DNA from 2 places in the Pseudomonas sp. P106(2024) genome. Region 2 is predicted to be linked to the other one. Evidence: riboswitches for the same ligand, from Rfam matches in the RefSeq annotation. Region 2 holds a riboswitch; the other holds the start of a gene.
What was found. Region 2 has a riboswitch for cobalamin ahead of AC25M7_RS15350 (CbtB domain-containing protein). Riboswitches for the same ligand answer to the same signal wherever they lie in the genome.
Positions count from the first base shown of each region.

Region 1: it holds a riboswitch for cobalamin, as region 2 does, so the genes downstream of both, AC25M7_RS05385 (TonB-dependent receptor) here and AC25M7_RS15350 (CbtB domain-containing protein) in region 2, are expected to answer to the same signal.

Region 1 is NZ_JBLIYU010000002.1:392,801-397,071, forward strand. Features, by position in the region: gene AC25M7_RS05375 (GNAT family N-acetyltransferase) at 1-230, shown strand, start outside; gene AC25M7_RS05380 (outer membrane beta-barrel protein) at 290-1,036, opposite strand; cobalamin riboswitch at 1,197-1,401, shown strand; gene AC25M7_RS05385 (TonB-dependent receptor) at 1,509-3,635, shown strand; gene AC25M7_RS05390 (type 1 glutamine amidotransferase family protein) at 3,726-3,977, shown strand; gene AC25M7_RS05395 (GlxA family transcriptional regulator) at 3,978-4,271, shown strand, end outside.
Region 2 is NZ_JBLIYU010000008.1:119,288-123,558, reverse strand. Features, by position in the region: gene cobN (cobaltochelatase subunit CobN) at 1-532, opposite strand, end outside; gene cobW (cobalamin biosynthesis protein CobW) at 536-1,603, opposite strand; cobalamin riboswitch at 1,704-1,903, opposite strand; cobalamin riboswitch at 1,965-2,186, shown strand; gene AC25M7_RS15350 (CbtB domain-containing protein) at 2,289-2,474, shown strand; gene AC25M7_RS15345 (CbtA family protein) at 2,485-3,180, shown strand; gene AC25M7_RS15340 (cobalamin biosynthesis protein) at 3,180-3,581, shown strand; gene cobM (precorrin-4 C(11)-methyltransferase) at 3,611-4,271, shown strand, end outside.

The sequences.
Region 1 (4,271 bases), on a different contig from region 2:
AATTCAACTCGGTGGTAGCGAGCAACGAGGTGGCCGTGGCGCTTTGGCACAAGCTCGGTTTCGAGACCGTCGGGCGACTGCCCAAGGCATACCGCCATGCCGAATTGGGCCTGGTGGACTGCCTGGTGATGTACAAGTGGCTGGCCGATGAGCCGGTCGTGGAAAAACCGGCGCTGCTGATCGGGCGCAAGAACATCGAGGCGCGGGTGTCGCGCCGACGCGGGCGATAAGAGGCAGCTGAATCCATCGCGGGCCTGCCCCGCGACGGAATCAGCGCAGGCTCAACCGATCAGAACGCCAACCCCACCTTCACCCCAAACTCGTCGCGCTTGAGCTTGGTGTTGTCGGCCACCGGCGTATCCTCGTCCAGCTTGTATTCGGTACGGGTGTAGTACGCCCCCACCTGCACCGGCATGCCGCCCTGCTGGTTCATCAGCAGCGTGACCTCCGCATACGGGTTGGTGCGGTCCTTCATGTCGACGCTGTCGCTGCCGAAATCATCGACTTTGAGCCGCGCGCGGCCATCAATGGTGTGGCGCGCGCCCACCTCCACGCGCAGGGTCGACGCGTCGAACTGGTGGTTGTAGCCCAGCGCTGCCTTGGCGAACGGCGACTTGTAGGTCAGCCGTGTATCAAGATCGTTGATCTCGGGCTCGAAGCGGGTCCAGCTGTACCCGCCGCCCACCGTCAGGTCGACGAAGTTGCGCGCATCCAGTGCGGCGCGCCAGCCCAGGTCGAGGTCGGCCTGGGCTTCCTTGAGCTTGTTGTCGTTCTTCTTGCCATACTTGGCCTCGGCACCGATCTGGTAGATGAACCCGGATTCGGCGGTCATCTTGTTGCCGAACGTGGCGAACACACCGCCCTGGCCCATGTGTTCCTTGTCCGATTCGCTTCCTCCCTCGAACTTGAACTTGTCGTAGGACCCCAGCAAGCCGAGGGTGAACAGCGGGTCGGTACTCGGTGCCGCCGTGGCAGCCAGAGGGGCACCGAGCAGGGCAAGCAGGCAGGCGTGGCGCAGCAGGTTACGGGTAAACATTCGCAAAAGTCTCCATGACGTGAATGAATGGCGAACGACCGGTTCGAGACAACGGGCTTGGCAAAAGTTCGAAAAAATTTGGCAAACCGCTCTAAACCGCCCTGTCCGTCACAGTTTCCCCACCCACTCGAACGATTGACTCACTGCCCGTTCAATGGTCAGATGCGCGCCAGTTTCAGGTGTCCTGCGCCGCCGTGCGCAGGGTGAAACGGGAAGCCGGTGCGTCGTTGTCACGACAAGTCCGGCGCTGCCCCCGCAACGGTAAGCGAGTGAATCCTTCGACAGACCACTGTGCGCACGCATGGGAAGGTGAAGGCTTCATGCCCCTCGCAAGCCCGGAGACCGGCCTGAGGCGCTACTTGGCAACCCGCGGTGGGCGGGCGCAGGCCGGTATCCGCGTGCGCGCCTGCGTGCGCTTGACCGTTGCGTGTTTTCCACCGGGATCCATCTCTTCCTGCAGCAGTGGAACGACATGTCCCGAATCAACAAGCTTCACACCCTGGCGGCCTGCCTGGCCGTGTCCCTGCCGGCGCTGGCCGACGATCATGAAGTAACGCCCTTCACCCTGCCCTCCACGGCAATCACCGACACCCGCGAGCCACAGGCCATCGACCTGGCCACCCCGTCCCCGACCGGTTCGCGCCTGAACCTCAGCGCCCTGGACACCCCGGCCAGCACCAGCAGCCTGACCGAGGCGCAGATCCAGCAGCGCAACAACCTCACCGTGCAGGACGCCGTGACCCGCTCGCCGGGCCTTACCTTCATCGGCACGCCGGGCGACGGCGGCACCGGCCTGTCGGCCCGCGGCTTCACCGGGCAGAGTTCGGTGATGACCCTGTTCGACGGCTCGCGCCTGTACGCCGGTGCCGGCACCCTGACCTTCCCGGTCGATCCGTGGATGGTCGAGCGCATCGACGTGATCCGCGGCCCCGCCTCGGTGCTGTACGGCGAAGGCGCTACCGGCGCGGTGGTCAACGTGGTGCCGAAGCAGCCGTTCGCTGGCGAGATCCGCAACCACCTGCGTCTGGGCTACGGCTCCTGGGACCGCCAGCAGCTGGGCCTGGACAGCGGCGGCAGCCTGAGCGAGCGCCTGAGCTACCGCGTGACCCTCAACCAGCAGGCCGGCAACGGCTGGGTCGACCGCACCGACTCGCGCAGCCTGGCCCTGAGCGCCGCCCTGCGCTTCGATGCCAGCGACGACCTGAGTTTTACCCTCGCCCACGAACGCGGCGATGCGCAACCGGCCAACTACTACGGCACCCCGCTGATCGATGGGCACCTGCGCAGCAGCGTGCGGCGCAAGAACTACAACGTCAGCAACGACGAGCAGCGCTACCACGACGAGTGGACGCGCCTGACCACCGACTGGACCCTCAGCGACCGCGTCAGTGCCAGCAACCAGCTGTACTACATCAAGAGCCGCCGCCAGTGGCGCAATGCCGAGTCCTACACCTGGGACGCCGCCAACGGCGTGATCCAGCGCGGCAGCTTCCTCGAGATTCGCCATAACCAGGAGCAGCTCGGCGATCGCCAGAGCTTCACCTTCGACCATGGCCTGTTCGGCCTGGACAGCAAAACCGTGGTCGGCGCCGAGTACAACCGCATCCGCTTCAACGTCGACAGCAACTCGCCCTACCGCGATGGCGGCAGCGACCCGCTCGACCCGTGGCATCCGGCTCCGGGCGGCTTCCATAGCCTCAGCCCAACCCGCGCACAAACGCTGTCCAAGGTCGACACCTTCGCCCTGTTCGCCGAAAACCGCACCCAGCTGACCGACCGCCTCGCACTGGTCACCGGCATTCGCCGCGACCAGAATCACATCGACCGCGACGACCTGGCCAACAACAGCCGCAGCGACCGCAGCCTGCAGGGCGGCAACTGGCGCGCCGGCCTGGTGTTCGCTGTCACCGACGACCTGTCGCTGTATGGGCAGTTTTCGACCAGCGAGGACGGCGTCGGCGACCTGCTCACCCAGCGCCCGGACAAGCGCCTGGAACTGACCGAAGCGAAGCAGGCCGAGGTAGGCCTCAAGCAACGTTTCTGGGATACCCGTGGCGAGTGGACGCTGGCGGCCTATCACATCGTCAAGAAGAAGCTGCCGGTGTACAACCCGCTCACCCACGACAGCCAGCAGGCCGGCCAGCAGACCTCCGACGGCCTGGAGGCCAGCCTGGAACTGGCGCTGGGCAACCAGTGGCAGCTCTCGGCCAATGCCGCTTTGGTGCGGGCCAAGTACGATGATTTTCTCGAGGAAGGCGACAACGGCACGGTCCACGACCGCGCCGGCAACCGTCCGCAGGACGTGCCGCGACGCACCGCCAACCTGTGGCTGAGCAAAGGTTTCGGCCAGACCGTGGATGCCGGCATCGGCCTGCGCTACGTGGATGAGCGCTGCGCCAGCGCGGCCAACGACCAGCGCGTGCCGGGCTATACCGTGGTCGATGCCAACCTGGGCTGGCAGGTGCTGCCCGACGTGCGCCTGGGCCTGCAGTTGAACAACCTGTTCGACCGCCAGTACGCCCAGTCCAGCTACAGCGGCGAGCAATGGCTGCTGGGCACGCCGCGCTCGTATTTCGCCACGGTCGACTACCGCTTCTGAGGCGGACTCCAGCGTTCGTCGCACGGTGCTTGATCAGCACCGTGCCACCTGCTCGACTAGGGCCTACGCCTTCATCACAAGCAGCGTGCCATGACCGACATCCCGCCGATCCCCACCCCACCCGTGCACGCCCTGGATCAGCCGCGCACCTTGCTGTTCCTCGCCTACCCGCAGATGGGCCTGCTCGACCTCACCGGCGCGCAGACGGTCTTCTGGGCCGCGACCAAGGCCCGCGCCGCCCGCGGCCTGCCAGGTTACCGCCTGGTCACCGCCAGCCTCGAGGGCGGCCTGGTGCCGACCGCCGAGGGCCTGGCGGTAGGTACCGAGCCACTGGCGCCCTAGTTGCGCGACCCCTTCGACACCCTGGTGGTGCCCGGCGCGCCGGAGATCGTCCGCACCCTCCCCGATCATGCCGAGCTGGTTGCCTGGCTGGCCCAGGCCGCCCAACGCGCCCGACGCACCGCCTCGGTGTGCAGCGGCACCTTCCTGCTGGCCGCCGCCGGGCTGCTCGACGGACGCCGGGCCGCCACTCACTGGGCGATGTGCGATGCGCTGCACCGGCGCTTCCCGGCCATCGAAGTGGACGCCGAGTCGATCTTCGTGCAACAGGACCAAGTGTGGACCTCGGCCGGGGTC
Region 2 (4,271 bases):
CCGCCGTGCGCGGCAAGGGCTGCGGCTCATCCCACGGGTAATCACAACCCAGCCATTGGCTGGCCAGGCAGTTGAACAGGTTAACGGCGTTGGCCTTGCCGCCCTGGCGCAGGAAGTGCCAGAGGCGCTCGGCCTGTTCGCCGCGGACCGTGCCCAGGTCGGTAAGCTCAGGATCGGGGCGGTCGTCGCCGGGCACCAGGATCAGCTCGACCCCACGCTCCGCCAGTTCGACCAGTTGCTCGACACCATAGCGCCAGTAGCCGACGCCGCCATGCAGCGACACCAGGATCACCTTGGCATGGCGCAGCACCTGGTCGACATACACGTCGACCGAGGCATGGTTCTGCACCTGCATCGGGTTGGCCAGGCGCACGCTGGGAAAGTGCGCCGGCAGCTGCTCGGCGGTTTCGGCGAGCAGCGCCAGGTGTGAATCACCGCTGCAGAGGATCACCAGGTCGGCGGGGGTCTGGCCGAGGTCGGCGATGCTGTCGTCCGGCACGAAGCCGCCGGGTTGGGTCCGCAGCAGGTGCATGGTTCAGGCGCCCAGGGCCTGGCGCAGGCGCGCTTCCAGCTGTGCGGCGTCCAGCGCCTGGCCGATCAGCACCAGGCGGGTGATCCGTGGTTCATCGCTACGCCAGGCGCGATCGAAATGCTTGTCGAAGCGGGTGCCCACCCCCTGGATCAGCAGACGCATCGGCTTGCCGGGAATCGCGGCGAAGCCCTTGGCGCGCAGGATGCCGAACTCGGTGACCAGCTGGGTCAGGGCGTCGAGCAGCAGGCTCTCGTCGGACTCGGGCAGATCGATGGAGATCGAGTCGAAGGCGTCGTGGTCATGGTCGTCATGGTCATCGCCGTCGTGATGCGAGTCGTGATGGGTACGGCGACCATCGATATGCACCTCGGACTCGGCGCCCACGCCCAGCAGCACTTCCAGCGGCAGACGGCCACTGCTGGCCTCGATCACCTTGACCGCTGGCGGCAGCTCCTCGGCCACCTCGGCACGGACCTTGGCCAGGCCCTCGGCGTCGATCAGGTCGGCCTTGTTCAGCACCACCAGGTCGGCACTGGCCAGCTGGTCGGCGAACAGCTCGTGCAGCGGCGACTCGTGGTCGAGGTTGGGGTCGAGCTTGCGCTGGGCATCGACCTGCTCCGGGTAGGCGGCAAAGGTGCCGGCGGCCACGGCCGGGCTGTCGACCACGGTGATCACCGCGTCGACGGTGCAGGCGTTGCGGATTTCCGGCCATTGGAAGGCCTGTACCAGCGGTTTGGGCAAGGCCAGGCCGCTGGTCTCGATAAGGATGTGGTCGAGGTCGCCGCGACGGGCCACCAGCTCGCGCATCACCGGGAAGAACTCTTCCTGCACGGTGCAGCACAGACAACCGTTGGCCAGCTCATAGACGCGGCCGTTGGCCTCTTCCTCGGTGCAGCCGATGCTGCACTGCTTGAGGATCTCGCCGTCGATGCCCAGCTCGCCGAATTCGTTGACGATCACCGCGATGCGGCGGCCCTGGGCGTTGTCGAGCATATGGCGCAGCAAGGTGGTCTTGCCCGAGCCGAGGAAGCCGGTAACGATGGTGACGGGAAGCTTGGCCAGTGTTTTCATGTCGCGATGCCCTTGGCAGCAATGGCGCGGGCATGCAGGACGACAGCCACGGCCCTGCCGGCCTGGCGCGTTCGCCACCGGATCACCCCGCCCGGTTGAAAGTCGAAAACGTCACGAGGCAGGTCTCCTGGCTCGCACCGCTGCGGCTCGCTGGCCGGTGGGCCGGCGCCTTCCCGCGCGCCTGCGCAGTGGCTGTGCCGAACCCTTCAGTGCTTACAGTTGCGGGGGCAGCCGCGGCTTGTACCGCGTTCCCGTCTTAGCTCGGGCCAACGCCCGAGAACCTCGCAGCGGCAAGGCTACGCAGTGCCTGCCTGGCGGTCAACCGCCATGGCGATTGACGCGGGCCCGGCCCCGTGATTTGCTAGCGCATTGCGTTCAGGTGCCCCCGACGGGGGTGAAACGGGAAACCGGTGCGTCGCGCCTCCATTGCTAAGGAGCCGACAAGGCCGGTGCTGCCCCCGCAACGGTAAGCGAGAGAAGCGTCCGAACCACTGTGCCAACAGTAAGGCATGGGAAGGTGACGCCCCACGGAGTCCTGCTCCACCTCGCCAGCCCGGAGACCGGCCTGACACGTGCTCACAGTACACCCCGCGGTGGGCGGGCGTCGTCGTATCACCTGGGCCAATCGTGCCCGGGGTCGTCGCGCATGTCCGTTGCCACAACAAAAGCAGCAGAGGAACGCGTCATGCCCATCACCAGCGCCAAACACAGTATCGCCACCCCCGTCAGCCTCAGCCAGCGACTGATCGTCGCGGTCGGCGCCAGCCTGCTGGGCCTGTGCCTGGTGTACTTCGCCGGTTTCTCGCACATCGAGGCAGTGCACAACGCTGCCCACGATACCCGCCACAGCGCCGCCTTCCCTTGCCACTGAGTAAACCCGCATGATTACGCGCATCGCCCGTACCGCGGGCTTCAGCGGCCTGCTCGCGGCCCTGCTGCTGACCCTGCTGCAAAGCTTCTGGGTCACCCCACTGATTCTCCAGGCGGAAACCTACGAGTCCGCCGCCCCGGTCGCCGAACACCATGAACACGGCGACGCCACCGCGCCCCACGAGCATGAGCACAGCGCCGAAGCCTGGTCGCCGGAAGACGGCTGGCAGCGCGTGCTGTCCACCACCGGTGGCAACCTGGTGGTCGCCGTCGGTTTCGCCCTGATCCTGGTCGCTCTCTACGGCCTGCGTGAACCGAACCGCGTGGCCACCGGCGCGCTGTGGGGCCTGGCCGGCTTTGCCGTGTTCTGCCTGGCGCCGACCCTGGGCCTGCCACCGGAACTGCCCGGCACCGCCGCCGCCGACCTCGGTCAGCGCCAGACCTGGTGGATCGGCACCGCAGCGGCCACCGCCGCCGGCCTGGCGTTGTTGGTGTTCGCCCGGCACTGGCTGCTCAAGGCGCTGGGTGCCGCTCTGCTGGTGATCCCGCACCTGATCGGCGCGCCACAGCCGGCCGTGCATGAAAGCCTGGCGCCGCAAGCCCTCGAGACCCAGTTCAAGATCGCTTCCTGGCTGACCAACGCCGCGTTCTGGCTGGCCCTGGGCCTGCTCAGCGCCTGGCTGTACCGTCGCTCCAGCCAGGCCTGATGCGCGATCTGCCTGCTCAGCCGGCGTTGTACGCCGGCTTTGGCTGTCGCCGCGGCTGCCCGGTCGAGACCCTTGCGGTATTGCTGCGCCAGACCCTCACCCGCAACGCCCTGCCCCTCTCGGCCCTGCGCGGCATTGCCAGCATCGAGCCCAAGGCCCGCGAGCCCGGCCTGCTGGCACTGGCCGAACGCCTGGGGCTGCCGTACATCTGTTTCGATGCCGCGCATCTACTGGTTTTCGAAGCGCAGCTCAGCCAGCGTTCGCCCACGGCGTACGCGCAGACCGGCTGCTGGGGCGTCGCCGAAAGCGCCGCACTGGCCCTGGCCGGCGATAACGGCCGCCTGCACGTGCCGAGGCAGGTCCTCGGCAGCGCTACCCTGGCCCTGGCCATCGGCGGATAATCCGCCACTCTTCTATACAAGGAACCCCCATGACGGTCTATTTCATCGGCGCCGGCCCCGGCGATCCCGAGCTGATCACGGTCAAGGGCCAGCGCCTGATCCGCCAGTGCCCAGTGATCGTCTATGCCGGCTCCCTGGTCCCCGCCGCCGTGCTGGAAGGTCACCAGGCGCACACGGTAATCAACAGCGCCGAACTGCACCTGGAGCAGATCGTCGAGGCGATGCGCCAGGCTCACGCCAACGGCGAGGACGTGGCGCGCGTGCACAGCGGCGACCCCAGCCTTTATGGCGCCATCGGCGAACAGATCCGCCACTTGCGCGAACTGGATATCGACTACCAGATCGTCCCCGGCGTCACCGCCACCGCCGCCAGTGCCGCGCTGCTCGGCTGCGAGCTGACCTTGCCCGATGTGGCGCAGACCGTGATCCTCACCCGCTTTGGCGACCGTTCGCCAATGCCGGCCGGTGAGCAACTGGCCGACCTGGCCCGCCACGGCAGTACCCTGGCCATCCATCTGGGGGTGCGCCACCTGGCCCGCATCGTCCAGGAGCTGCTGCCACACTATGGCGTCGACTGCCCGATAGCGGTGGTCCATCGCGCCACCTGGCCGGACCAGGACTGGGTCAAGGGCACGCTGGCCGATATCTGCGAGCGCGTTGCCGCCAAGGATTTTCGGCGTACCGCGCTGA